Linked DNA regions of Bradyrhizobium diazoefficiens. The protein of the gene in region 1 interacts with the protein of each later gene in a pairwise test. Links are inferred from orthologs where the notes say so. Each region holds a gene or a part of one and is shown in the gene's direction. Other genes may lie near its edges. The genes, in order: gyrA and gyrB.

What was found.
Region 2: the proteins of gyrA (region 1) and gyrB interact in binary tests that used the Escherichia coli proteins (3 or more experiments, as listed by UniProt). The link is inferred for Bradyrhizobium diazoefficiens from one-to-one orthologs.

Annotation. Positions count from the first base shown.
Region 1 is NZ_JAENXS010000002.1:397,273-411,745, forward strand. The notes cover bases 10,991-14,258. They hold gyrA (DNA gyrase subunit A), read left to right. Parts: upstream 10,991-11,313; coding sequence 11,314-14,058; downstream 14,059-14,258. Other genes in these bases: JJE66_RS18665 (DUF2306 domain-containing protein), read left to right, coding at 10,991-11,145; JJE66_RS18675 (potassium transporter Kup), read right to left, coding at 14,173-14,258. In the rest of the region: JJE66_RS18615 (acyl-CoA synthetase), read left to right, coding at 1-455; JJE66_RS18620 (PCC domain-containing protein), read left to right, coding at 465-1,325; JJE66_RS18625 (AAA family ATPase), read left to right, coding at 1,434-2,201; JJE66_RS18630 (hypothetical protein), read left to right, coding at 3,068-3,262; JJE66_RS18635 (HAD-IA family hydrolase), read right to left, coding at 3,259-3,918; JJE66_RS18640 (hypothetical protein), read right to left, coding at 3,942-4,610; excinuclease ABC subunit UvrA, read right to left, coding at 4,661-7,639; JJE66_RS18650 (outer membrane protein), read right to left, coding at 7,933-8,592; JJE66_RS18655 (outer membrane protein), read right to left, coding at 8,850-9,617; JJE66_RS18660 (single-stranded DNA-binding protein), read left to right, coding at 10,049-10,543; more of JJE66_RS18665, read left to right, coding at 10,747-10,990; more of JJE66_RS18675, read right to left, coding at 14,259-14,473. UniProt on the Escherichia coli protein: A type II topoisomerase that negatively supercoils closed circular double-stranded (ds) DNA in an ATP-dependent manner to maintain chromosomes in an underwound state.
Region 2 is NZ_JAENXS010000001.1:2,032,339-2,046,657, forward strand. The notes cover bases 4,191-7,304. They hold gyrB (DNA topoisomerase (ATP-hydrolyzing) subunit B), read left to right. Parts: upstream 4,191-4,586; coding sequence 4,587-7,022; downstream 7,023-7,304. Other genes in these bases: JJE66_RS09555 (hypothetical protein), read left to right, coding at 4,191-4,298; murA (UDP-N-acetylglucosamine 1-carboxyvinyltransferase), read left to right, coding at 7,203-7,304. Also shown: dnaN (DNA polymerase III subunit beta), read left to right, coding at 1-65; JJE66_RS09545 (endonuclease domain-containing protein), read left to right, coding at 193-558; DNA replication/repair protein RecF, read left to right, coding at 647-1,783; more of JJE66_RS09555, read left to right, coding at 2,121-4,190; more of murA, read left to right, coding at 7,305-8,498; JJE66_RS09570 (MATE family efflux transporter), read left to right, coding at 8,706-10,100; JJE66_RS09575 (DUF2867 domain-containing protein), read left to right, coding at 10,097-10,585; JJE66_RS09580 (VOC family protein), read right to left, coding at 10,622-11,008; JJE66_RS09585 (aromatic acid exporter family protein), read right to left, coding at 11,134-12,249; JJE66_RS09590 (MmgE/PrpD family protein), read left to right, coding at 12,373-13,743; JJE66_RS09595 (serine hydrolase), read right to left, coding at 13,748-14,319. UniProt on the Escherichia coli protein: DNA gyrase negatively supercoils closed circular double-stranded DNA in an ATP-dependent manner to maintain chromosomes in an underwound state.

The DNA of each region.
Region 1 (14,473 bases):
ACGACAATCCCGAGGCCAATGCGAAGGCGTTCCGCAACGGCTGGTTCCGCACCGGCGATCTCGGCCACATGGACGAGGAGGGGTTTGTCTACATCACGGGGCGTGCCTCCGACATGTACATCTCCGGCGGCTCCAATATCTATCCGCGCGAGATCGAGGAGAAGATTCTGACGCATCCAGGGGTCGGCGAGGTCGCCGTGCTCGGCGTACCCGATGCGACCTGGGGCGAGGTCGGTGTCGCCGTCTGCGTCGCGCGCGACGGCGAGAAGCCAGTGAGCGAAGCCGAGATGGCGGCATTCCTCTCGCCAAAGGTGCCGCGCTACAAGATGCCGAAGCGGTTCTTCTTCTGGGAGGCGCTGCCGAAATCCGGCTACGGCAAGGTGCCGAAGCGCATGGTGCGCGATGAGCTCGAGGCACGCGGCCTGCTCGATCTCGACAAGATCAAGACGGGCTGAGCGCGAGTCATGCGGACTATCAAGCAGCCGGGCACGCCCGTCGCCGAACGTCTCCAATGGGTGGAGGCGAGAGGGCGCGCCTTTTCGTTCACGCTTGAAGCAGGTCTGCCGCTGCTCGAAGCCGCATGCCGCGGTTTTGCGGCGGAGGGATTTACCGGCGGCGTGCTGAATTTCGGCCAGGGCGCGCTCGGACCGTTCGGCTATGTCATGCCGGCGTTGTCGAAGACCGGTGAGAATGCCGCGTTTTACAGCGACACGTATCGGCCGGCGGGCGTGACGCGCACCAGGCTCGGCAGCATGACGATCGGCACGCGCGACGGCGCGCTGTTCTTTCATTGCCACGGGCTGTGGATCGAGGCGGGCGGCAAGACGAGCGGCGGTCACATGCTGCCGGACGAGACCATCGTCGCCGAGCCGTTCGAGGTCGAGGCTTTTGGGATTGATGGCGCGGTGTTCACCGCTGAGCCGGACCCTGAGACCAATTTCAAGCTGTTCGGCCCGGTTCGCGCCGCGAGCAGTGGGGCGCGCACGACCAGTCGTGTCTTCGCGCTGCGGCTGCGGCCCAATCAGGATTTCGCCTTCTGCCTCGAAGCCTTCTGCCGCGATCGCGGCATTACGCGCGCGAAGATCCACGGCGGCGTTGGCTCGACCATCGGCGCGCGCTTCACCCATGGCGGCGTGACCGAGCCGTTCGCCACGGAGCTTGCGATAACCGCCGGGACGATCGCGCCTGGTGCGTCCGGCGCGCTGGAGGCCGCGCTCGACGTCGCCCTGATCGACTACACCGGCGGCATTGCCGAGGGCCGCCTGGTCCGCGGCGATAATCCTGTGCTGATGACGATGGAGCTGGTGCTGGAGGCGCTGGATTGATGAGCGACCGGAGCTTGTGCCGGCCCGTCCGCGCCACTTGCGCTCCAATCGCGTTCCCGTTACGTTCCTATTGGTATCAATCGAGGCAAACCGGGCGGGGCGGCGGCAATGAGCCGGAGAGGCAATCGCACGATTAATCTGCCTGCGCCGTATCTGAAGCGGGTTTGGCTCGATCCCTCGCACGTTCACGATCGCGAGGCCTATCCTTTTTGTTTGCCCATCTTTCCTGATGATTTCGAGCTCAACTTCGATGCAGCCATCACCATCATCGTGGGAGAGAACGGCACCGGGAAGTCGACGATCCTTGAGGGGATCGCAGCGCTCGCTGGCTACGACGATGCCGGTGGCGGGAAGGGCTACATGCCCGTCGACCACTCCGAAGCGCGGGAAAAGATGGGCGGCCAGCTTTCCAAGGCGTTGCGCGCAAGCTGGTTGCCGAAGATCACCAACGGCTGGTTTTTTCGCGCCGAGAGTTTTTTCTCGGTGGCGAGATATCTCGACAAGGCCGCACGTGATGCCGGTCAGGTCGGCCCTGATTTCTTGTCGCATTCGCATGGTGAGGGCTTCCTGCGCTTCTTCGAAGAGCGCTGCCAGCGCCAGGGCATCTTTATCTTCGACGAACCTGAATCGGCGCTTTCGCCGGCGCGCCAGATCGAATTCTTGAAGCTGCTGCGGCGCATGGAGGAGTCGCGCATCTGCCAAGTCATCATGGCGACCCACGCGCCCCTGCTGATGGCCTATCCCAGCGCGCAGCTGCTTCGGCTCGGGAAGTACGGCCTGGAGCCGACAACGGTGGAGCAGACCGATCATTACCGGGTGATGCGGGAGTTTTGCGCTGACCCGCGCGGGTTCGTGGAGGCGACGTTGGCGGATTAGGCGAGGGGAGCCATCGATGCTCGCCGTCTCCATCATCATTGCGAGCGCAGCTGACAAGTCGCAGCCACATGCCTCGTCTTTCGATTGACGTTTGAAATCGCGGACACGCTTTCACGCTCTCGCGGCACATCGTGCCCGAGCTTTGCTGCAGTCATCGCCCTCAGAAATGCCGAGGGCGCAGGGAAGACCGGGTGCCGGCTGGCACCCGCGGTCCACTGTGCGAAGGTTGCGCTACAAGAGGCTGCACAGCGGCATACAGGTGAAGCCAAAACATCCGGCCTTCCCTGCGCAGTGGTTTGACGGCTTATGTCGTGATCTCCCCGGGGAGCGATGCACTATTGCCCCCGTCGCCTTGCGGATGGCTGATGTGTGCACCCGGTTGGGCGACACCCATCACCGCAAGACTTGGCGCACAGGCTCCGGGCGCCAGGACCACACGATTTTGCCGTACGCGGATCACACCGGTCGTGCGCGCGTAGACTCTCGCTCACGGTTGCCCGCCCTGCAAAACCCTTCGCGCCGATGTGACCCACGCCCACCGCCGTCCGGCCCGCGTTCGTGACGATCGCGATACGCCCCTCTTCCTTGGGCCGGAGTGAGGCGACACATACGCCATTTCCGAATTTCGGTAAAGTGGAATATTTTTGGGACCGCCCATTGACCGACGGTTTGGGTGTTTTGCCGACAGGGAACGCAAGAGGTTGTGGGTTGCGCAAGCAGTCCGCCTTGCGGAGCGGACCAGGGGAGGCCGTCATCGACCCGGTAGTTACGCTGGATCGACAGATGTTCTCCGGGATCGATTGGGTCAGACATGCGCGCGGCCGGGAGATTGTTGCAATGGACAAGTGGGTTGGGCTTGCGGTTTCGTGGCTGACGTTCCTGGTGTGATCGCGCTGTGGTTCTGGTTTTCGCGGCGGCACGGAATGCAGGCGCGCGGATCGTCCGGAGCGAGCATGATCGAACTCTACGAGCAGCAGGTCGCCGAGACCCGGCGGATGAACGGCTATCTGGAGCGGGTCGCACTGTCGCTGGAGAAACACGAGCCGCCGCGTGGCAGCTAGGCCGGCGTCGGACCCCGCACGTCCGCGGCGCGGGTGAGCAAGGCCGGCGCGATGTCGTCGATGCGCTCGAAGACGAGATCGGGTCCGCGCGCCCGCAGCGCCGCCGGCGCCGCATAGCCCCAGCACACGGCGCCGCAGGCAATGCCAACAGCCCGCGCCGCCTCAATGTCGCGGACCTCATCGCCGATCGAAATCACGCGGCTTCGGTCCACCCCGGCGCGGCGGACGACACGGCGGAATTTCGCGGGCTTGCCGAACACCGAGGCCGCGCAGTCGAAATGCGCGAACAGGGCGGCGGCGTCGCCAAGTTTCTCGCGCGCGTTGGCTTCGCTGTCCGACGTCACCAGCGCGAGCTGCACGCCGCCCTCAGTCAGCGTCCGCAACATCGCCTCGGCGCCCGCGAACAGCGAAATCTCCGCCGCCGCTTCCCCCTTCAGCCGCCGCGCATGCCGCGCGATCGCCGGCAGCTTCCACACGGGCACCTCGAGCCGGCTGAGGATCTCACGCGTCGACGCATGCCGCAGCCCCTCGACATCCTCATCCCTCACGCCCCGAAAGCCGAAGCGATCGGCGACGTCGTTGATGGTGCGCAAGAACCAGGGGAAGCTGTCGACGAGCGTGCCGTCGAGATCGAAGATAGCGAGGGAGTGGGGCATTCCGGTCGCTAAGCTCTAGCCACTTATCGTGCTTGTGCAATAGTCGTCAGTCGCGTGCATAGATCGCTGTATCGCTCGCCGACCAAGCCAATCTTTGGATGATGTCGAAGCCCAGATATCTCTTTGTCCGCGGCATTAAGAGCCGTCTGCGCGGCCGCGGCGGCGTCAGTTAGCCCGATGGCACTTTGAATGAGGGCGCGGCTTCCATAGAGGCGGAATACAACAATTGGAAACAGTTGTTGTTCATTCCCGAATTCGTCGAGCAGACCAAGGGCTGTCTCGTATCTGTTTGACAGTCCTTTCGTTGCGACGAGCCAAGCAAAATCAAGCCAAGCCCAAGTCTGGACACGCGGCTCCAGGCGCATCTGCTGGATCGCGAGATCGTAGTAAGTCAGTGCGGCGTCGATATCTCCAGAGTCTAACAGACAGTCCGCCTTTGCGGATAAGGCCTGAACAAAGTTCAGCGAATCCGAGTAGCGATCAATCACATGATCGAAGAGAGAAATTGCATCGATCCGATACTGCGGACCTGCCCCCATTAGGGTGAGGCCCTGAATGAAGACGTACTGAGCTCTATTGTGATCGCGCGCTTTGGCGAGCCGTTGCCAAAAATCCGTTTGATCTTCTTCCGACCAGCATTGCCTGCGAAACCAATCTGCGGCCATCGAACTACCTGTGACGCGCGCGCTCATTTTTCAGGCGCGCCCCTTGATCAACGGTTGGCGGATTCTTCCTCCTGCAGCTACTCCGCCGCCTCGCTCGTGCTCCTTCGCTTCGGCTTCCCCGCCTTCTTCAGCACTGGCGCCAAAAACTTGCCCGTATAGCTCCGCTGCGCTTTCACGATGTCTTCCGGCGGGCCCCAGGCGACGATCTCGCCGCCGCCGTCGCCGCCTTCGGGACCGAGATCGATGACCCAGTCGGCGGTCTTGATGACTTCGAGATTGTGCTCGATGACGACGACCGTGTTGCCCTGCGCGACCAGCTCGTGCAGCACTTCCAGCAGCTTCTTGACGTCGTGGAAGTGCAGACCGGTCGTGGGCTCATCCAGGATGTAGAGCGTGCGGCCGGTGGCGCGCTTTGACAGTTCTTTTGCCAGCTTGACGCGCTGGGCTTCGCCGCCCGAGAGCGTCGTGGCCTGCTGGCCGACATGGATGTAGTCGAGGCCGACGCGGTGCAGCGTCTGGAAGGTCTCGCGCACGCGCGGCACCGCCTTGAAGAACTCGGCGGCTTCCTCGACGGTCATGTCGAGGACGTCGGCAATGCTCTTGCCCTTGAACAGGACCTCCAGCGTCTCGCGATTGTAGCGTTTTCCTTTGCAGACGTCACAGGTGACGTAGACGTCAGGCAAAAAGTGCATCTCGATCTTGATGACGCCATCGCCCTGGCACGCTTCGCAGCGGCCGCCCTTGACGTTGAAGGAGAAGCGGCCGGGTTCGTAGCCGCGCGCCTTGGATTCGGGCAGGCCCGCGAACCATTCGCGGATCGGCGTGAAAGCGCCAGTGTAGGTCGCGGGGTTCGAGCGTGGCGTGCGGCCGATCGGCGATTGGTCGATGTCGATGATCTTGTCGATATGCTCGAGGCCCTCGATGCGGTCGTGCGGCGCTGCGCCTTCGCTGGCATTGTTCAGCTTGCGCGCGATGGCCTTGTAGAGCGTGTCGATGAGAAGCGTCGACTTGCCGCCGCCGGAGACGCCGGTGACGGCGGTGAACAGGCCGAGCGGAATCTCCGCCGTGACGTTCTTGAGGTTATTGCCACGCGCATTCACCACCTTGATGGTGCGGCGGTGGTTCGGCGGACGCCGCTCCGGCACCTCGACCTCGAGCTCGCCGGTGAGATATTTGCCGGTGAGCGATTTCGGATTGCGCATGATCTCGGCGGGCGTGCCTTCGGCGATGATGTTGCCGCCATGCATGCCGGCGCCGGGGCCGATGTCGAGGACGTAGTCGGCGAGGAGAATGGCGTCCTCGTCATGCTCGACCACGATCACGGTGTTGCCGAGGTCGCGGAGCCGCTTGAGCGTGTCGAGCAGGCGCGCATTGTCGCGCTGGTGCAGGCCGATCGAGGGCTCGTCCAGTACGTAGAGCACGCCGGTCAGGCCCGAGCCGATCTGCGAGGCCAACCGGATGCGCTGGCTCTCGCCGCCCGACAGCGTGCCGGAGGAGCGGGACAGGGTCAGATAGTTGAGGCCGACGTCGAGCAGGAAGGTCAGGCGCTCGCGGATCTCCTTAAGGATGCGCCCCGCAATCTCGTTCTGTTGCGTGTTCAGCGCCTCCGGCACGGTCTCGAACCACGCGCCGGCGCCCTTCACGGACAGCTCGGAGATCTCGCCGATATGCTTGCCGCCGATTTTGACGCAGAGCGCTTCGGGCTTCAGCCGGAAGCCGTTGCAGGCGCCGCAGGGCACGTCGTGGAAATATTTTGCCAGCTCTTCGCGCGCCCACTCGCTTTCCGTTTCGCGGTAGCGGCGGTTGATGTTGGTGATGACGCCTTCGAACGGCTTCTTGGTGTCGTAGGAGCGGACGCCGTCCTCATAAGAGAACTTGATCTCGTCCTCGCCGGAGCCATGGAGGATCGCGTCTCGCGTCTTCTTCGGCAGATCCTTCCATTTGGTGGTCAACGTGAATTTGTAGTGCTTGCCGAGCGCCGTCAGCGTCTGCACGTAATAGGGTGACGAGGATTTGGCCCACGGCGCGATCGCGCCCTTGCCGATCGCCAGTTCCTTGTCGGGGATGACGAGGTCTTCGTCGACATGCTGCTCGACGCCGAGGCCGCCGCAGGCAGGACACGCGCCATAGGGATTGTTGAAGGAAAAGAGTCTGGGCTCGATCTCGGGGATGGTGAAGCCGGACACCGGGCAGGCGAATTTTTCCGAGAACAGCATGCGCTCGGGCCCGCTCTTGTCGTGGATCTTCGCGGTTTTCTTTTTCTCTTCGGCGGGCGCAGCTGCTGCCGGCGCATCGGCGTACTCGATGACGGCAAGACCTTCGGCGAGCTTCAGCGCAGTCTCGAAGCTTTCGGCGAGCCGCTGGCCGATGTCGGCGCGCACCACGATGCGGTCGACAACGACGTCGATGTCGTGCGGGAATTTCTTGTCCAGCGCCGGCGCTTCCGCAAGCTCATGGAAGGTGCCGTCGATCTTGACGCGCTGAAAACCCTTCTTGAGCCATTCGGCGAGCTCTTTCCGGTACTCGCCCTTGCGGCCGCGCACGACGGGGGCCAGCAGATAGAGGCGGGTGCCCTCGGGCAGCGCCAGCACGCGGTCGACCATCTGCGAGACGGTCTGGCTTTCGATCGGCAGGCCCGTGGCCGGCGAATAGGGCACGCCGACGCGCGCCCAGAGCAGGCGCATATAGTCGTAGATCTCGGTCACGGTGCCGACGGTGGAGCGCGGATTCTTCGATGTCGTCTTTTGCTCGATCGAGATCGCCGGCGACAGGCCGTCGATCTGGTCGACGTCCGGCTTCTGCATCATCTCCAGGAACTGGCGGGCATAGGCCGAGAGCGACTCGACATAGCGGCGCTGGCCCTCGGCGTAGATGGTGTCGAAGGCGAGCGAGGATTTGCCGGAGCCGGACAGGCCGGTGAACACCACGAGCTTGTCGCGGGGAATCTCGACGTCGATGTTCTTGAGATTGTGCTCGCGCGCGCCACGGATCGTAATTGCGCGCAGGCTGGAGCCCGCGTTCTGCTGTTGGCGCTTCGCCTTGATCACTTCATCCATCCGCGTTGCCCTCGAGGAATCCCAAAGGCGCGCGATCGCGCCAACGAAAAGGCGCGCTTCGCCCGGAACCGGGATCGGCGCCGATGGGGTTGTCAGCGAACGTAGGAAGAACGGAGACGGATTTCCAGTAGGACTTGCGAATCGTCAACGGATTGTTGGCGCGCTGGCGGCATGTGGCAGGAGGAACCGGGTGCGGGATGGCGCTGGAACGGGCCGCGAAAACAAAAAGGCCGGCGCAAGGCCGGCCTTTCGTAACGCGATAGCGTTGGAAGCGAAGCTCAGTACTGCAGCGCTCAGTACTTGGCGACGATCGGGCCGTTGAAGTGATAGTTCACGCCGAACTGCACGGTGTGGAAGTTGAGCGTGCCGGTCGGCAGGGCGCCGCTGAAGTAAGTCTCGCCGCCGAGGCTGCGATAGAGGTACTCGCCCTTGATCGACCACTGCGGAGCAATGAACGCTTCGACGCCCGCGCCGACGGTCCAGCCCGAGTGCCACTTGCTGTCCGACGCGGTCACGCCGAGCGCGGAGAGGCTGATTTTGTTGTCGATCCAGGCGTAGCCGCCGGTGCCGTAGAACAGGATCTGGTTGACGGCGTAGCCAATGCGGCCGCGCACGGTGCCCATCGCGTCGGTCTTGGAGGACACGGTGATGCCGAGCGCGGTGGCCGAAGCGTTGACGTCAGCCCAGGCGCCGTCGGCCTCGAGGCCGAACACGACGTTGCCGGTCTGCCAGTTGTAGCCGGCGGTGCCGCCGACGAAGCCGCCCTGCATCCGGGGGCTGCTCGAATCTTCCCAGGCGCCGCCGCCAACGAGACCGAGGTAGAAACCGGTCCAGTTGTAGACCGAGGCCATAGCGACCGGAGCCTTGGTGTAGGGGCGCGCCGCGAGATCGGCGGCCGAAGCCGGAGCGGCGAGTGCGAACAAACAGGCCGAAGCCAACAAAACCTTTTTCATTTTCAACGTAATCCCAGTCCCAGTTTCTGTTGTTGCCTTCCGTGCGTCGGAAGGGCAGCGGACGCTGTGGTCCAACTGACGTCGTCGTACACCATTGAAGCCGTAAGTTGTGTCTCCCAAAAGTCACAACGGGCGCAAAATGTAACTGCCGCTGACCTATAGTTCCCGCAGGGAACAAGCAATGAAAAGGCCGGCGCGAGGCCGGCCTTCGAATTCTCGAATGATATCAGGTGGATCAGTGCCTGATTAGTACTTGATTAGTACCTGGCGATCACCGGGCCGCCAAAGCGATAGTTGAGGCGGACGAGGCCCATGTCGACGTTCTGGCTGATGTGATCGCTCTGGAATGCCCCCCCGCCCGGCGCGTTGAGTGTGAGGGTCCGACCGCCCAGGAAGATGTGGTCGTACTCGACGCCGACTGTCCAGTTCGGCGCAAAGCCGAACTCGAGGCCGGCTCCGACCGTGCCACCCCAGCGGTTGTCCTTGGCGGAAGCGAGCAGGGTGCCGGCACCGGCGAAGCCGGGCGCGGTGTAGATGTTGTACTTGTCGGCGACCACGGCGCCGCCGCCCTTCACGTAGAACAGCACGTTGTTCCAGGCATAGCCGACCTGACCCGTGATCAAGCCGAAGGCGTCGATCTTCGTGCGGTTGCGCTGGGCCGGAAAGAGAACGCTGACATTGTCGCCGGAGAAGTCGGCCCAGTTGCCCTGGCCCTCAAGGCCGAACACCCAGTTGGCGGACTGCCAGCGGTAGCCGACCTGGCCACCGACCGTGCCGCCGGTGGCGTTGTGGCAGCCTTCGCCGCCTACGAACGCACCGCCGCCGAGCACAACATTGTCCCAGCATTTGTGGCTCGATCCGCCACCGCCATTGATGCCGATGTAGAAGCCACTCCAGTCATAGATGGTGGCGACCATCGGCGCCGGCGCCTTGGTGTAAGGACGTGTTGCGAGATCCGCTGCACTCGCAGGTGCAGACAGGCCCAACGCAACGATACCGATTGTAGCGAACAGAATTTTCTTCATTGCAGTCTCCCCAGTTTCGCCGCTCCAGAGGTCCCCGAAGCGGTCAATCAGGCGCGACGCCCACAAGAACCAATTCCGAGGCAACCGTAGTGCGATCTGGAGGGAGAGTCCGTCGCCGGAATGCAACAGTTACGGGTCAATTGGTGTGCACCTAACTTGATGAATGTTAAGTGCTTTTGCTCGATCTGGGGAACTCGGCAGGGTTCCAATTCATCGCGACGTGAAGAGTGGCACAGAGTGAGAGGCGTGCGCTCATTTCGCGTCAATTTCGACAGGAACAAATCTGGAACAAATGTTCGGTCGATGCTATATGTGGGGATAACCGAGGGCGTGGCGGGTCGATCCGCGCTCGTAGCGTATAGGGTCGGCCCAACAGGCGGCAGCGCGGGCGCGCCTTTATCGATTCAGTGGATTTGGAGTGGAGAGCGGCGATGGCGGGAAGCGTCAACAAGGTCATTCTGGTTGGAAATCTCGGCAAGGATCCGGAAATCCGCCGCACCCAGGACGGGCGGCCGATCGCAAATTTGAGCATCGCCACCTCGGAGACCTGGCGCGACAAGAATAGTGGCGAGCGCAAGGAAAAGACCGAGTGGCATCGGGTCGTGATCTTCAGCGAACCGCTCTGCAAGATCGTCGAGCAGTACTTGAAGAAGGGCGCCAAGGTTTATATCGAGGGCGCGCTCCAAACCCGCAAATGGACCGACCAGAGCGGTGTCGAGAAGTACTCCACCGAAGTCGTGCTCCAGGGCTTCAACTCGACGCTGACGATGCTCGATGGCCGCAGCGGCGGAGGAGGCGGTAACTTCGCCGATGAGCCGGGCGGCGATTTCGGCTCGTCGGGTCCGGTCAGCAGCGCACCGCGCCGTCCCGTGGCCGCCGGCGGCGGCGGCGGTCGCAACGACATGGACGACGACATCCCGTTCTGAGACGGAGCGCGCGCGGGCGTTGGACGTTGCCTGCTCGCGTAAGGCGGAAGGACTTCCAACCAATTTACGGGCAAAGCTCGGGTTTTCCGGGCGGACCTCATGTGCTGCCTCAAGCCTTTGACAGCGCCCTATGTGAATGGTATTAACTTTATGTTAATCCTATTCACATGGTCGGTTCCCGCCGATTTGGAGGACAGTTCTGCATGAGCCTCGCGCCGCTGCTTGACGCCGCTCCGGCGATCCCGCTGCACGCCTTCGCGGCGATGGCGGCGTTCGTGCTCGGCCTCGTCCAGTTCGCAGCCCCCAAGGGCAGGCTGCCGCACCGGACGCTCGGCTGGATCTGGGTGGCGCTGATGACGACGGTGGCTGCCTCGTCGTTCTGGATCCACCAGATCCGCTTGGTCGGGCCGTTCAGCCCGATCCATCTGTTGTCGATCTTCACGCTGGTGATGCTGCCGCTCGCGGTGTGGCGGGCGCACACCCATCGCGTCACCGATCACCGGCGCATCATGATCCTGCTGTTCACTGGCGCGTTGGTGGTGGCGGGGCTGTTCACGCTGGTGCCCGGACGCATCATGCACCGGGTGATTTTCGGGGCGTGACGGATGCTTCGAGGCGGTTCATTCCGGGGCCGCCGAGGGCGGCGGTGAGAATCGCGTAAGTCTCTGGAAAAACAAACGGAAAAACCGCTTCCCAAGAGCTTGCAAGGGTGGTTATCAGGGCCTCGATGCGCTATATGATTCCCAGATAAAATTTCACCGGATTCCCCTTTGGCCGACGACGACAACAAGAAGCCCGGCGACGAGCCGGAGCGCTCGGATATTCGCCCCGTCTCCATCTTCGAGGAGATGAAGAAGTCCTACCTCGATTACGCCATGAGCGTGATCGTGGCGCGTGCGTTGCCTGATGCCCGCGACGGTCTGAAGCCGGTGCATCGCCGCATCCTGTACTCGATGCACGAGCAGGGCCACACGCCCGACAAGAAGTACGTGAAGTCCGCCCGCGTGGTCGGCGACGTCATCGGTAAGTATCATCCGCACGGCGACCAGTCGATTTACGATGCGATGGTCCGCATGGCGCAGGACTTCTCGATGCGCGTGCCGCTGATCGACGGCCAGGGCAATTTCGGCTCGGTCGACGGCGATCCGCCTGCCGCCTATCGTTATACCGAAGCGCGACTGACCAAGTCGGCGCTGGCCCTGCTGGCCGACATCGACAAGGACACCGTCGACTTTCAGCCGAACTACGACAACAACGAAACTGAGCCGTCGGTCCTTCCGGCCAAGTTCCCGAACCTTCTGGTCAACGGCGCCGGCGGCATCGCGGTCGGCATGGCCACGAACATTCCGCCGCACAATCTCGGCGAGGTCATCGATGCCTGCGTGGCGCTGATCGACAATCCCGCGCTCACCATCGACGAACTGACCAACATCGTTCCGGGACCGGATTTTCCGACCGGCGGCATCATTCTCGGACGGGCGGGCATCCGCGCTGCCTATCACCTCGGCCGCGGCTCGATCGTCATGCGTGGCAAGGTTGCGATCGAGACCATCCGCAAGGAGCGCGAGGCGCTCATCATCACCGAGATCCCCTACCAGGTGAACAAGGCGACGATGGTCGAGCGCATCGCCGAGCTGGTCAAGGAAAAGAAGATCGAGGGCATCGGCGACCTGCGCGATGAATCGGACCGCGACGGCTATCGCGTCGTCATCGAGTTGAAACGCGACGCCGTGCCGGACGTGGTGCTGAACCAGCTGTACAGATTCACGCCGCTGCAGACGAGCTTCGGCGTCAACATGGTGGCGCTCGACAGTGGCCGTCCGCGGATCATGCATCTGAAGGACCTGCTGGCCATCTTCGTCGACTTCCGTGAGCGGGTCGTCACACGGCGCACCAAGTACCTGCTCGCCAAGGCCCGCGATCGCGCTCATATCCTAGTCGGTCTGGCGATCGCGGTCGCCAATATCGACGAGATGATCCGCGTCATCCGCACCTCACCCGACCCGACCACCGCCCGCGACACCTTGATGTCGCGCGACTGGCCGGCCCGGGACGTCGAGGACATGCTGACGCTGATCGACGATCCGCGCCACCGCATCAGCGAGGACGGCACGATCCGGCTGTCGATGGAACAGGCGAGGGCCATTCTCGACCTGCGCCTTCAGCGCCTCACCGCGCTCGGCCGTGACGAGATCGGCGATGAACTCTCCAAGCTCGCCGTGGAGATCAGCGACTATCTCGACATTCTGCGCTCGCGCGCCCGCGTCCTGGACATCGTCAAGACCGAGCTCGCCGAGGTGAGGGCGGAGTTCGCCACGCCGCGCAAGACCGTCATCATGGAGCAGGAAGGCGAGGTCGAGGACGAGGACCTGATCCAGCGCGAGGACATGGTCGTCACCGTCTCGCACGCCGGCTACGTCAAGCGCGTGCCGCTGTCGGCCTATCGGGCGCAGCGCCGCGGCGGCAAGGGCCGCGCCGGCATGCAGACCCGCGACGAGGATTTCGTCAGCCGCCTGTTCGTGGCCTCCACGCATACGCCGGTGCTGTTCTTCTCGTCCCGCGGCCAGGTCTACAAGGAGAAGGTCTGGCGGCTGCCGATGGCAGCTCCCAACGCGCGCGGCAAGGCGTTGATCAACATCCTGCCGCTGGAGCAGGGCGAGCGCATCACCACCATCATGCCGCTGCCCGAGGACGAATCGACCTGGGGCAACCTCGACGTGATGTTCGCCACCACCGGCGGCAATGTCCGCCGCAACAAGCTGTCCGACTTCGTCGATGTCCGCCGCTCCGGCATCATCGCCATGAAGCTCGACGACAATGAAGCGATCGTCGACGTGCAGATCTGCACCGAGCGTGACGACGTGTTGCTGACCGGTGCGGGCGGCCAGTGCATCCGTTTCCCCGTCACCGACGTGCGCGTGTTCACCGGGCGCACCTCGATGGGCGTGCGCGGCATTGCGCTTGGCGACGGCGACAAGGTGATCTCGCTGGCGATCCTGCGCCATGTCGAGACGTCTTCGGACGAACGCTCGGCTTATCTGAAGATGCGCCGCGCGGTCGCCGGCGAGGCTGCGGCCGAGGAGCCGGCAGTGGATGCCGAGGCCGAGGAGACGTCCGGCAGCTTCCAGCTCTCGCAGGAGCGCTATATCGAGATGTCGGCGGCCGAGCAGGTGGTGCTGACCGTTTCCGTCAACGGCTTCGGCAAGCGGACCTCGTCCTACGAGTACCGCACCACCGGCCGCGGCGGCAAAGGCATCGTCGCCATGAGCGTCAACAACCGCAACGGCAACCTCGTAGCATCCTTCCCGGTGGAGGACGCCGACCAGATCATGCTCGTCACCGACAAGGGCCAGCTGATCCGCTGCCCGGTCGAGGGCATCCGCATCGCCGGCCGCTCGACCCAGGGCGTGATCGTGTTCGATACCGCGGAGGACGAACATGTCGTCTCGGTCGAGCACATCACGGAAGAGGCCGAGAGCGGCAACGGCGAGAATGGGGAGTCAAACGGAGAGTGACGTGTAGTCACTCCCCGTAGCCCGGATCGAGCGAAGCGAAATCCGGGACGTGCTGACTTGGCTATGAAATCCGGATTGCGCTTCGCTCCATCCGGGCTACCGATTTGCGCTAGTCTAGATCTCCAGCTCCGTCCCGAACTCCACCACCTGCTTGGTCGGCACACCGAAGAACGCGGCCGAGCGCTCGGCGTTGCGCTGGAGGAAGGCGAACAGGCCTTCGCGCCAGACCCACATGCCCGGAATGTCCTCGCTCGGGATGATGGTCTCGCGGCCGACATAATAGGTGATGTCGGAGAGGTCGATGCCGGGCAACTGGCCCTGGCGGCAGGCGAGCGTTAGTCCCTCATAGATCGTCGGATTCTGCATGAAGCCGTAATGCAGGATCACGCGGGTGATGCCGGGAATGATCTCGATC
Region 2 (14,319 bases), on another replicon or contig:
CGACCCTGGTCCAGGACAAGGACGACAAGAGCGCGCTGTATGTGCTGATGCCGATGCGGGTGTGAGGGAGGTGCCCCCTCCGCAGCACACCCTACCTCTGATGCCTAACGCGATGCCCATTGCTGTGCCCTCTCCCCTTGTGGGAGAGGGCTACTCCGCTGGCAGACACGCACTCGGTTGGGTGAGGGGTTTGTGCCGCAAGAGCCGTCCCATCGGCAAGACCCCAGACATCTCCGCCAATTCGCGAAGAACATGCGGCATGAGCCAACTGATGCGGAGACTGCAATGTGGCGGCTGCTCAGGGAACGGCGCCTATCGGACTTCAAGTTTCGTAGGCAGATCCCTTTCAAGAACTACATTCTCGATTTTGTCTGTTTCGATAAGCGCCTTGTGATCGAGATCGACGGAAGTCAGCATGCCGATTCGCAAAGCGATGCGACCCGGGATGCAATCCTCGCAGCCGAGGGATTTCTGATAGCCCGTTACTGGAACAACGACGTGCTGAAGCAATCCACTTCCGTCCAAGAGGATATTCTTGCAAAGCTTGCCGGGCGGTAAGATACCCCTCACCCGTCGCCTCACTTCGTGAGGCGCCACCCTCTCCCACAAGGGGAGAGGGGAAGAATCGCGTCCATCACGAATAAATATGACCCCCTCCCGCATTCATCGCCTGACGCTGACGCATTTTCGCAATTATCGGGCGGCGGGGCTCGAGACGGCGGCTGACATGGTGGCGCTGGTCGGGCCGAATGGGGCGGGCAAGACCAATTGCATCGAGGCGATCTCGTTCCTGTCGCCGGGGCGCGGCTTAAGGCGCGCCACGCTGGACGACGTCGCCGACAACCAGGGCGACGGCTCCTGGGCGGTCTCCGCGCAGGTCGAGGGCGCGCTGGGGCTCGCCACCCTCGGCACCGGCATCGAGCCGCCGCAGGCCGACAGCGCCATCAGCCGGCGTTGCCGCATCGACCGCGAGCCGGTCAATTCGGCCACCGCCTTCGGCGACCACATCCGCATGGTGTGGCTGACGCCGGCGATGGACGGATTGTTCCTGGGCGCGGGCTCCGAACGGCGGCGCTTCTTCGACCGCCTGGTGCTCGCGATCGACAGCCAGCACTCCAGCCGCATCTCCGCACTGGAACGTTCGTTGCGCTCGCGCAATCGCCTGCTCGAGACGCGCAATTACGACGACCATTGGTGTGATGCGATCGAGCGCGAGACCGCCGAACTTGCGGTCGCAGTCGCCGCGACGCGCGGCCAGACCGCGGCGCGGCTGACCGGCATGCTGAACGCGCGCGCGCAACAATCCGCGTTTCCGTCGGCGCAGATCGCACTCGACGGCTGGATGGAGAACGCGCTGCTGAGCGAGACCGCAACCTCGGTCGAGGACCGCTACCGCCAGATCCTGCGCGACAACCGCCCCCGCGACGCCATCGCCGGCCGCACCACCGACGGGCCGCATCTCACCGATCTCCAGGTGATCTACGCGCCGAAAAGCATGCCCGCGCGCGACGCATCCACGGGGGAGCAGAAGGCGCTGCTGATCGGGCTGGTGCTGGCGCATGCGACGCTGGTCGCCGAGATGACCGGCATCGTGCCGCTGCTGCTGCTCGACGAGGTCGTCGCCCATCTCGATCCGAACCGTCGCACCGCGCTGTTCGACGAGCTGCGCAAGCTCGGCGCGCAGGTCTGGTTGACCGGCGCGGACCCGGCTGCGTTTGCCGAAATCGACGCTGGCGGCGAGGTCTTTGACGTCGAGAGCGGGCAGGTTTCGGCGCGGCGGTAGCGCCATTGAACCCGCCTCGTTCAGGTCGCGACTAGCTCCCTGAGGCCGCACCGTCGGTGTCGCAGCCGTTGCAATCGCGGCGATGAATTCGAAACGCGCGCGATTTCCTTGGAGAGTGTCCATGACGACGGTAAGGTCCGGGACGAGAGTCCCGGCACGATGGCGGCTGTTCGTGTGCGGCCTCACATTGCTCGCTTGCGGCGCCGCGGCTGCAAGGCAGCACCCAATTGAACCTGCCCGGTTCCCGCCGCGACTAGCTGTCTGAGGCGGCGTCGGGGGTGTCGCAGCCTGCAATCGCGCAATGGAACGATCCGCGCGAAATCCGGGAGTTTGGTCGATGTCGACGATCACGCGCGGGACGCGAGCCCCGGCACGCTGGCGGCTGTTCGCATGCGGCCTTCTGTTGATGGCGAGCCCTGCGCTCGCGGCTCCGACGGACGAGGGCATCGTCGACGTGCACGCACTGCCGAAGCTGCAAGGTGCGATCGACGAAAATTCGCACCCCGATCCTTACCGGATGCAATATGGCGTGCCGACTGTGGTCGCGGTGACCGCCGCCGCGAAGAAGATGCTCCGCGCCGACGGCTGGGTGCCCTATGTCCGCCCGCTTGACGAGGCCACCACCGAACTCGTGTTCAAGAAGGGGCGGCAGGGACTTTCCGTCTCCTTCACGCAGGGCCTCGGCCGGCCCGATCAATCATCGGTCTCCTACACCCCGAACCGCATCTATTCGAATGTCCCGTTCCCCGAGGGCGCGATCGATCTCGTGTTCGACGAGACCCGGCCCTATCTCGCCTGCATCGCGCCGGTTGCGCTCGAGGCGACACGGGATTTCTACGCCAGGGAAATGACCGCCATCGGCTGGCGGAAGCTCACGGCCGAGAGCGCCGCGCGCTGGCCGAACGCGGATATCAGCGAAACCATCTCAAACGGCGTGCGCGCCTTCTATGGCCATGACGATGACGACCGCGGCGGCTTCTATCATCAGAAGCCGGTGATGTTGAGTTTGACGCGCCGCGACGACGGCCGGACCAATGTCGAAATCAAGGTCGCGCCGTTCGCCTTGCCGACCGATCTTCCGTCGGAAGAGATGTCCGGCCTGCCGGCGCCGAAGCCGTACAAGTCGGCGGCGGGCAGAGGCGGCGACGCCAGATCGAACCGGCGCGAACTGACCATCGCAGCCCTGGCCGATCTGCCCGCCGTGCTCGCGTTCTACCATCGCGAACTTGCGGCGCGCGGCTGGACGGAACAGGGAAATGCACCTCTTGCCGCGGGCGACGAAGTCGCGTTCAAATTCTCCTCGCCCGAGGAAACCGGCTTGCTGCGGCTCGCCCGCAAATACGACTTCACGATGGTCTATCTGACCGCGCAGGTGAAGGAATCCGTGCTCGCCGCGCGCGCCAGGGCGAAGAAGGATGCCGACGACAAGTTCATGAGTGACGCCGAAGCGATGGCGAAACAGGTCATCGCCGCCGACGAAGTCCGTCGCAAGGCGCAGGCCGCGACGCTGTCCGATGCACCGTTGCAGGCACAGGCCGGCGGCACCACGCCGGTGCCGCTGCCCGAGAACGCGCAGGAGGTGGAGTTCGACGGCGACGGCGGCCGGCTCGAATTCAACGCGACCTCCAGCGTCAAGGCGTTGACCGCCTTCTACCGCGCGGCGCTGAAGCCGGCCGGCTGGAAGGAGCAGCCCTCGGTGATCAACCAGCCCAACATGGCGGTGATGGAGTTTTCCAAGGCCGGCAAGTCGATCTCGATGACCGTGATGCAGATGGGGGCGAAGGTGAATGTCAGCGCCGACGGATCGGGCCTGGTGATGGCCGCCGCCAAGCCCGCGTCCGGGGGCAAGCCGGCGCGCAGCAATCAGGCCGCTGCCTCACCCAAGTCGGCCGGGCCGCTCGAGGCAGATGCGGAATCCGCCCTGCCCGTGCCGAAACAGCACAGTTCGACCTCGCTTGCCACCGCAAAACTGCCCGGCATCGAGGCGCCGTTCCGCCGCGAGCTCGCGGCCAGCATTCCGGCCGAGCTCAGTGACGTGCTCGCCTTCTACCGTGCGGAGCTGACCAGGCTCGGCTGGCGGGAAAAGCCGGACGGCGCGATCGTCGCCGCCGATCGCGTCGAGCTCGCCTTCGCCTCGCCGCAGGGCCCGGCCATGCTGAAGCTCGGCCGCACCAATGACGAAACATCGGTCAATCTCGTGCAGAAGAATCCGGACGCCGCGACCAAGGCGGACATCATGCCGAAGCCGGGTCAGGCCAAGCTGGTGCTCGGCAATATGGGCGACAAGGACGCGCAGCTGACGATCAACAAGCAGACCATCAAGGTTGCGGCCGGCGCCGGCGGTCCGCAGTCACCGAAGGGGCCCACGCTCGATCTGCCGCCGGGCAAGTACCTGTACTCGCTGAAAATGGCGGGCCGCCCCGCCCGCAACGACACCATCGACATCGCCGCGGGCGATGCCTGGGGCCTGACAGTGGGGCCGACCGGCGAGATGCTGCCGCTGCAGATGTACTGAGCCGCCACGAAACAGGTGCGCTCCCTCTCCCGCTTGCGCCTCGGAACCCGCCTTCCGTCCCCGCAAAATCCACGCCTTCGGAGGCCCGAAACGGTCCCTCGAATCGGGCTTTTTGCCGTGCCCAGAATCGGCCTCCGCAGACCTTGAAAGCCGGCCGAAAATCCCCATCTGATCAAAGGGTTGCGAGGGGATACTTTGCGCTAGGCGCAATCTCTCTTTCGTGGCACAAATAGCCTCTCATCAGCGCCTTTTGCGCGGCTGATTCGGGCGACATTTCGAAGGCCTCTCATGACAGAACCTGCTCGGCAGACGCCTGCCGAAAACGAACCCTCAAATCCGAGCGATTACGGGGCGGAATCGATCCGCGTGCTCAAGGGTCTCGATGCCGTGCGCAAGCGCCCGGGCATGTATATCGGCGATACCGACGACGGCTCGGGCCTGCACCACATGGTCTACGAGGTCGTCGACAACGCGATCGACGAGGCGCTGGCGGGCCATGCCACGCGCGTCGATGTCGTGCTGAACGCCGACAACTCCGTCACCGTGCGCGACGACGGCCGCGGCATTCCCGTCGACATCCACAAGGGCGAAGGCATCTCGGCGGCCGAGGTCATCATGACCCAGCTCCATGCCGGCGGAAAATTCGACCAGAACTCCTACAAGGTCTCCGGCGGCCTGCACGGCGTCGGCGTCTCCGTCGTCAACGCGCTGTCGAGCAAGCTCGTGTTGCGCATCTGGCGCGATAACAAGGAGCACACCATTGAATTTGCCCATGGCGATGCCGTCGCACCGCTGAAAGTCGTCGGCGACGCGCCGGGCCGGCGCGGCACCGAGGTGACGTTCCACGCCTCGTCCGAGACCTTCAAGAACATCGAGTATGATTTCGCCACGCTGGAGCATCGGCTGCGCGAGCTCGCCTTCCTCAATTCCGGCGTCAATATCGCGCTTTCCGACATGCGTCACGCGGTCGAGAAGCGCGAGGAAATGCACTATTCCGGCGGCGTCGAGGAGTTCGTCAAATATCTCGACCGCAACAAGAAGGCGATCGTGCCGGCGCCGATCATGGTGCGCGCGGAGGCCAACGGCATCGGCGTCGAGGCCGCCTTGTGGTGGAACGACAGCTACCATGAGAACGTGCTGTGCTTCACCAACAACATCCCACAGCGCGACGGCGGCACCCATCTGGCCGGCTTCCGCGGCGCGCTGACGCGCCAGGTCAACGGCTATGCCGAGGCCAACGCGAAGAGGGAAAAGATCGCGCTCACCGGCGACGATTGCCGCGAAGGCCTCACCGCCGTCTTGTCGGTGAAGGTGCCCGATCCGAAATTTTCGTCGCAGACCAAGGACAAGCTGGTGTCCTCGGAAGTGCGGCCCGTGGTCGAGAACGTGCTCAACGAGGCGCTCCAGGCCTGGTTCGAGGAGCACCCGTCTGAGGCCAAGATGATCGTCGGCAAGGTGATCCAGGCGGCGGCCGCACGCGAAGCGGCGCGCAAGGCGCGCGAGCTGACGCGCAAGAGCCCGCTCTCGGTCTCCTCGCTGCCCGGCAAGCTCGCCGACTGCCAGGAGAAGGACCCGGAAAAATCCGAACTGTTCATCGTCGAGGGCGACTCGGCAGGCGGCAGTGCGAAGCAGGGCCGCAACCGCGAATTCCAGGCCGTGCTGCCGCTGCGCGGCAAAATTCTGAATGTGGAACGGGTCCGCCCGGACAAGATGCTGGGCAGCGAGCAGATCGGCACGCTGATCACCGCGCTCGGTACCAGCATCGGCGACGAATTCTCGATCGAGAAGCTGCGCTACCACAAGATCATCGTGATGACGGACGCCGACGTGGACGGCGCCCATATCCGCACCCTGCTGCTCACCTTCTTCTACCGGCAGATGCCTGCGATCATCGACGGTGGCTATCTCTATATCGCCCAGCCGCCGCTCTATAAGGTCAACCGCGGCAAGTCCGAGCAGTACCTGAAAGACGAGCGGGCGCTGGAGGATTACCTGATCGATACCGGGCTGGATGATTGCGTCTACATTCCCGGCACCGGCGGCGATCGCACCGGCCGCGACCTGCGTTCACTAGTCGACGACGCCCGTATCGTTCGCGGCGTCCTTCGCAATCTGCATAGCCGCTATAATCGCAAGGTGATCGAGCAGGCCGCCATCACCGGCGTGCTCAACAAAGCGATCTACGGCGATCCGGAAAAAGCGGCTGCCGCCGCGCAGTACATCGCGACCCGGCTGGACATCCTGGCCGACGAGGTCGAGCGCGGCTGGATCGGCCAGTACGTGGAAGGCCAGGGATTCCAGTTCGAACGGACGGTACGGGGCGTCAAGGAAGCCGCAGTTGTCGACGACGCCTTCCTCGGCTCGGTCGAAGCGCGCAAACTCGACGATTACACCACGAAGCTCCAGGACGTGTACGCCCGCCCCGGCAAGCTGCGGCGCAAGGACGTCGAGCACATGGTCTACGGTCCGGTCGACCTGTTCGAAGCGGTCACCGACGCGGGCCGCAAGGGCGTCACGCTGCAGCGCTACAAAGGACTGGGCGAGATGAACCCGGAGCAGCTCTGGGAGACGACGCTGGATATCAATGCGCGCTCGCTGCTGCAGGTGAAGGTCAAGGAGGTCGATGAGGCCGACGACATTTTCACCAAGCTGATGGGCGATGTGGTCGAGCCGCGCCGTGACTTCATCCAGGAACATTCGCTGAGCGCGACGATCGATATCTGAGGCGAAATAGCGTTAGATCACGTCTGCTAACCACGCTCTCGCTGCACCTCTCCCGCTAGCGGGAGAGGGAGCCCACCTCCTTCGCGGCGACCATCAAGCCTGAATTGCTACCGCGATCGATTCTCGGTAGTTTCTGCTCAAAGCAGCCCGCCTCAACCGAAACAGGACCGAGAGATCTCAGTGGCCCCCATTCAGTATATCGTCGAGGGCGGTCACCGGCTCTCGGGCTCGATCGAGCCGGCCGGCAACAAGAATTCGGCGCTGCCGATCATCGCGGCCGCGCTGCTCACCGAGCATCCAGTGACATTGGAGAATGTGCCGCGGATCCGCGACACCGAGACACTGGTCGAACTGATCCGCTCGGTCGGCGCCGCGGCCGAATGGACCGCCCGCAACACGCTTCACATCCACGCCAAGAGCATCCGCGCCGCCGATCTGGACCCTGAGCTCTGCGTCCGCATCCGTGCCTCGATCCTGCTCGCCGGCCCCCTGCTCGCCCGCTGCGGCGAGGTGATGCTGCCGCCGCCTGGCGGCGACGTCATCGGCCGGCGCCGCCTCGACACGCATATGCTGGCGCTGGAGCAGTTAGGGGCCAAGGTCACTGCGACCGACCGGCTCGAATTCCGCGCAGCAAAGCTCGCCGGCGCCGACGTGTTCCTGGACGAGCCGAGCGTCACCGCGACCGAGAACGCGCTGGTCGCGGCCGTCGCCGCCGAAGGCACGACGTTCTTGCGCAACGCGGCGTCCGAGCCGCATGTGCAGGACCTCGCCAACTTCCTGGTCGCGCTCGGCGCGAAGATCGAGGGCATCGGCACCAACACCATGATCGTGCATGGGCCGGCGATGCTGGGGGAAGCAACCTACAGGATTCAGCCCGACCATATCGAGGTCGGCTCGCTGATCGGGCTTGCCGCCGTGACGCGCTCGCCGCTGCGCATCGTCCGCGCCGGCGTCGAGCATCTGCGCTCGATCCGCATGGGGTTCGAGCGGCTCGGCATCGTCTGCCGCGTCGAGGGCGACGACCTCATCGTGCCGTCGAACCAGACGCTGAAGATCCAGGACGATTTCGGCGGCCACGTGCCGAAGCTGGAGGACCAGCCCTGGCCGGCCTTCCCGGCCGATCTGATGTCGATCGCGATCGTCACCGCCACGCAATGCGAAGGCGTGATCCTGATGTTCGAGAAGATGTTCGAATCGCGGATGTTCTTCGTCGACAAGCTGATCGGGATGGGCGCGCGCATCGTGCTGTGCGATCCGCATCGCGCCATCATCGCAGGCCCGAGCCGGCTCCGCGGCGCATCGATGATCTCGCCCGACATCCGCGCCGGCATGGCTATGCTGCTCGCCGCCGTCTGCGCCGAAGGCACCTCCACCATCAACAACGCCGACCAGATCGAGCGCGGCTATGAACGCATCGACGAAAGGCTGAACGCGCTCGGCGCGAAGATCCGGCGCGTGCCGGAACGGAAGGGCTGAGGGTTTTTTCTTCGCCTCGCCTCGCTTGCGGGGAGAGGCCGGAATACGCGCGCTAGCGCGGATTCCGGGTGAGGGGGACTCTCCGCGAGTCCAACTCTCACCGTGATTGCAGAGAAAGCCCCTCATCCCAACCCTCTCCCCGTAAGAACAGGAGAGGGAGAACAGCCGGGCCATGTTTTCGACGTGTGGCCGTGCTATTGACCAGCCATGCTCGACAGCGTCGAACCTCATTCGCCACCGCAACACGGCGTGCACGCCAACCATCTCGCGCAAGAGTTCGTCGAGACGTTGCGGCTGGCCGTGCCGATGATGCTGACGCAGCTCGGGCAGATGGCGATGATGACGACCGATCTCGCCCTGATCGGCCGGCTCGGCGAGGATGCGGTCGCGGCTGCGGCACTTGCGCACACCGTTTACTTCGTCAGCTTCACCTTCGGGCTCGGGCTGGTCGTCGCGGTATCGCCGCTGGCCGCGCAGGCGTTCGGCGCCGGCGATGTCGGGCGGATGCGACGGACCTTGCACGTCGGCCTGTGGGTCGCGCTCGTGATTTCGCTGCCGATGATGGCCTCGCCGCTCTATGGCGAGCATATTTTGCTGACGCTCGGGCAGGCGCCGCATTCGGCGCAGCTGGCTCAGCACTATCTGAACGGGCTTGCCTGGGGCATTGCGCCGGCGCTCGGCTTCGTCGCGCTGCGCGGCCTGATGAGCGCGATGAACCGGCCGCAATCGCCGCTGTGGATCACGCTTGCCGCGATCCCCGCCAACGCCGCTTTGGTCTATGCGCTGATCCACGGCCTGTTCGGCCTGCCCGAGCTTGGACTGCTCGGCGCGGGGCTTGCGACCACGCTGGTCAATCTCGGCACCTTCGTCGCCGCGCTCGCAATCGTCGCATGGCGAAAGCCGTTTGCCGGCTATCGCCCGCTCGCTTATCTCTGGCGGATCGACTGGCCGCTGCTGCGTGAGCTCGTCGGGCTCGGCGCACCGATCTCGTTTGCGATGCTGATGGAATACGGCCTGTTCTCCTCGGCCGCGCTGTTGATGGGGCTGATCTCGACCACCGCGCTGGCCGCGCACCAGATCGCGCTCCAGGTGACGGCCGTCCTGTTCATGGTCCCGCTCGGCATCGGCATGGCCGCGACGGTGCGGGTCGGCCACGCTTTTGGCCGCAACGAGCCGGCCGGCATCCGGCGCGCGGGCCTCGTCGCAGCGGTGCTCGGGGTCGCGTTCGTCTCGGGCCTGACCATCGCCATCATTCTCGGCCGCTATGAGCTGGGCCGGCTGTTCTTCGGCAGCACCGAGGCCAACGCATCCACCGTCGAGCTGACCGCAACACTTCTCCTGGTCGGCGCGACCTTCTTCATCGCCGATGCGCTGCAGACCATCATGGGCGGCGCGCTGCGCGGCATCAATGACACAAGGATGACGCTGGTGTTCGCCGCCATCGGCTATTGGTGCGTCGGCTTTCCGATCGCCTGGGCGCTGGCCTTCCACGCCCATCTCGGCGCGGTCGGCGTCTGGATCGGGCTGTCGATCGGATCGTTCGTCTATGCCGGACTCTTGATCTTGCGCTTCCGCATGCTGACGCGCAGACTGGCGGGATGACAGGACCCGTTCGCGAAGTCACCCCCGATGTCGATGCCGGCACCGTGCTATCAGGTGCCCAGTTCATCGACGCGTTTCGTGTGAAGGTCGGCACGACGCAATTGAGTGCCCGCGAGGCCTGCACCCGAATGATGCTGCACGGGCCGCGCTGGATCGATGCGCTGACGCGCTTGCGCAACATCCTGGTGAAACCCTTCGGGCTGAAGACATCGGGCGAAGGTGCTCCGGCTCCGCACGGGATGATCGGCCTGTTTCCAGTGCTGAGCGAAACACCGGAACGGCTGATCGCCGGTTTTGACGACTACCATCTCGATTTCCGCGTCGTGGTCGACGTCGCCGGCGACGCGGCGAACCGGCGGGTGACATTGACGACGTTGGTGCGGACCAACAATCTGCTCGGGCGCGCCTATCTCACGCTGATCGTACCGTTCCACAAGCTCGTGGCCCGCAGCATGATGGGAGACATCGCGGAGCCGGCGCGATGACGAGCATGAATTCCTGACTGGCGACGCGACCGCCCGTCAAGTCCGCACCGGCTGCCCGATCCCCAGCAAGTTGCCTTCGCTATCGCGGAACCAGACGCCTCGCTCACCAATTCCTTTGCTGGGATAATTCCCGGTAATGTCCGCAATTCCGTCGACGGTCTTCAAGCCGGGCAGATCGTACTCCTCGAACTTGACTCCCCGGGCGCGAAGCTCGCGCACGGTTGCCTCGATGTCCTCGACCTCCCAACCCATCTGCGTGTGCGTCCCGGATTGCATTCCGGCTGAGAGGAATAGCGCAAACTCGCCGCCGGCGCAGACATAGCGGAGTCCGCCCGCACGCTCTTCAACCGGCTCGAGCCCGAGTTTCTCGGAGTAAAACGCTCGCGCGCGGTTCAGGTCTTTGGCCGGAAGCCGGGTTGCCACCTTCGCGTTCCCTAGCATGATCTCACCTTTGTTGAAGTCGTTTCACTCCCTTGCGGGCGCTGGACGTTGCCGAACGTGTGCGACGTGCTGTCGGACGCCGGCTCATCCGAGTACACGCCCCTGCGTTACTCCGCCACGCGCGCAGACTTGTCGGCTGTGGCCTCCGACCATTCGCCGACGACGCGATCGAGATCGCAGAGATTCTGGTGCATCTGCTCCAGCGAAAAGCCGAGCGCGAAGAAGCGTTCCGCGGTGTCGCTCGCGTGGCCGCGGATCAGCCCATCCTGACGCACGGCCGCGACCGCCTCGGCGTAATGCTGGAGCGCGACGTGCACCGGATGGATCGGTGGCGCGCCGGCGCCCTCACGGATGGCTTCGGCCGCCGATTTCAGGAAGCGGACGATCGCCGCGCTGACTTCGGCCAGCGGCGCGGCAAGCCTGACCTGCACTTCGACCGGCAGCGGCACCACGGTGGCGCGGCCGATCATCACGACGTCGTGGCGCAGCCGCAGAATCGTGCGCAGCAGCGGCCCGGTGTCGGGGCCACCCGACAGCCGTGCCGAACGCTCGCGCTCAGCCTCGGCGCCGATCGCATTCATCCCGACCATGGCAGTGCCGATGCCGTCCTGAATCCGATGCAGCGCGTCGTTGTCGCGACCGCGCGTGAGGCCCGCGAGCAGCTCCGTAAAAGCCTCGGCAATCAGCTCGAGCAGCTTCGCCGCGCTGGCGCGGATCTGCCGCACCGCGCGCGAGGGCAGCACCAGGAAAGAGACCAGCAGTCCGGTGATGGCGCCGACCGAAACCTCGCTGACGCGGTCGATCGCCGAGGCCATGGGATCGGCATGATGCATGGTCGGAAGCACGAGCACGATCACGGCCGTCACCGTTGCAGAGCTCAGGTTCGGATAGATTGCCGCGACAAAGGCAAGCGGCGCGACGGCCAGCACCAGCAAGCCCAGAAGGCCCAGTTCGCCGGAATAGGGGATCAGGATTGCGATAGCGCCACCATACACCGCGCCGCCTATCGTGCCGAGCATGTAGTCGCGCGTCGCCTTCAGCGAGCGTCCGACGCTCATCTGGGTCACGATGATGGAGGTGAGGACGGCCCAGAGCGGCAGCAACAAATGCAGAGCGGTGGCAAGTGCATAAGCCGCGGTGGCCGCCACCGTGACCCGAACCGCAAGCCCCAATTGCGTTTTTCGCGACCAGACCCGGTCGAACAGCTGTCTTGCGAGTGCCATCGTCAAAAGTCCCGGTCCAATTCGCGCCAACCGATCAAAAGCATAGCTGATGCCCACCGCCCCAAGGCTGCTTGAAAGGGAAAATCAGCCCGCCTAACTTGCCGGCCAAAACGAGGAAACACGATGGCTCACGAAACCGCAACGCTGGCCGCCTACGTCGCCAACCTGAAATTCGCCGATATTCCAGCGGAGGTGCTGGATCGCGCCAAGGTGCTGACCTTGGATTTCCTCGGCAGCGCCATCCGCGCCCGCAGCGAAGCGGAATCCACCCCCTCGATCCTGAAGATGCTGGAAGCGCTGGCGCTCGACACCAAGGGCTGCTCCACCGTGTTCGGCGATGCCAAGACCTGGACGCCGGCGGTGGCGGCGCTGCTCAACGGCGCGTTCGGCCATTCCCTCGATTTCGACGATACGCATGCGGATTCCTCGCTGCATCCGAGCGCGCCGGTGGTTCCGGCTGCCTTCGCTGTCGGCGAGATGGTCGGCGCCTCCGGCCGCGACGTGCTGACGGCGATCGTCGCCGGCTATGAGGTCTGCTGCCGGCTCGGCAATGCGCTCGACCCGACCTCGCATTATGCGCGCGGCTTCCACCCGACCGCGACCGCCGGCACCTATGGTGCCGCGGCGGCGGCCGCCAAACTGTTCGGTCTGTCCGAAACACAGATCATCGCCGCCTTCGGCGTCGCCGGCAGCCAGGCGGCGGGCTCGCTGCAATTTTTGATGAACGGCGCCTGGAACAAGCGCTACCAGGTCGGTGCCGCCGCCATGAACGGCGTGATCGCCGCGACGCTCGCGCGCAACGATTTCGTCGGCGCAACAGAATCGGTCGAAGGCAAGCATGGGCTGCTCGCCGGCTACACCGACGATGCGCATCCCGATAAGGCCGTCGCCGGGCTCGGCAAGACCTATGAGACCATGAAGATCGGCGTGAAGCCGTATCCGAGCTGCCGCTACACCCACGCCGCGATCGACGCGCTGATCGCGATGCGGCGCGAGCACAATCTGACGCCCGACCAGGTCAAGCGCGTCGAGATCGGTCTGCATCGCAACGGCATTACGCTGACCGGCGATGCCGCCACCAAGCGGCATCCCACCTCGATCGTTGGCGGCCAGTTCTCGATGTTCTTCACCGGCGCGCTCGCGCTCGACCAGGGCTCATTCGGCTGGGACGATTACAACCGTCTCGGCGATGCCGCGATCGACGCGCTCGCCGACAAGTTCGACGTGGTCCAGGACGACCAGCTGGAGGTCGGCCGCACCCATCCGTTCGGCGCGCGCGTCAGCATCACCACCGACGATGGCGTGCACGAGCGGCTCTACGCCGATCCCTCCGGCGAACCGGCCTCGTTCCCGGATGCGCAGGCGATGCAGCAGAAATTCCTGACGCTGGCGCGGCCCGTGCTGAATGCACGGGCCGACAAGTTCGCAGATGCGATCATGACGCTGGAGCGGTTCGATCGCGTGGCGAAGGCGACGGAGCTGGGTCGGCAGTAGCCGCCTAATTTACCCCCGCCAGCTTCCCTTTCTCGCGCGTTGTCGCAACGACATCGCGTACGAGGTCGAATACGCCATCCGCTTGCGGCGGCGCGTTTGGCGAGCGGCCGAGGCGCACGATCACGAGGCGTTCCGACGGAATCACGATCGCGTACTGCCCGATCGTGCCCTTGGCGAAGAAGGCGTCGCGCGGCCAGCCGTGCTCCACGCGAAACTTCGCGCCAAAACTGTCGCCCTGATTGGTCCAGAAGCCGGCACCGATGCCGACCCACGCATTCGGCGTCGCGGTCGCGGAATAATTGACCCAGCCTTCGGGCAGGATGCGCTTGCCACCGGCGACACCATCATCGAGATAGAGCTGGCCGAAGCGCGCCCAGTCGCGCGCGGATGCGAGCATGTTGCTGGCGCCCTCGATCGTGCCGGCGCCGTCGAGCTGGAGCGTGACGTGGCGCATGCCGAGCGGCGCGAACAATTCGCGGCGCGCGAAGGCGAGCGCATCGGCCGGCTTGCCGCCGGCGGCGTTGCGGATCAGATGCGCGAGGATGATCGTGTTGCCGTCGTGATAATTCCAGACCG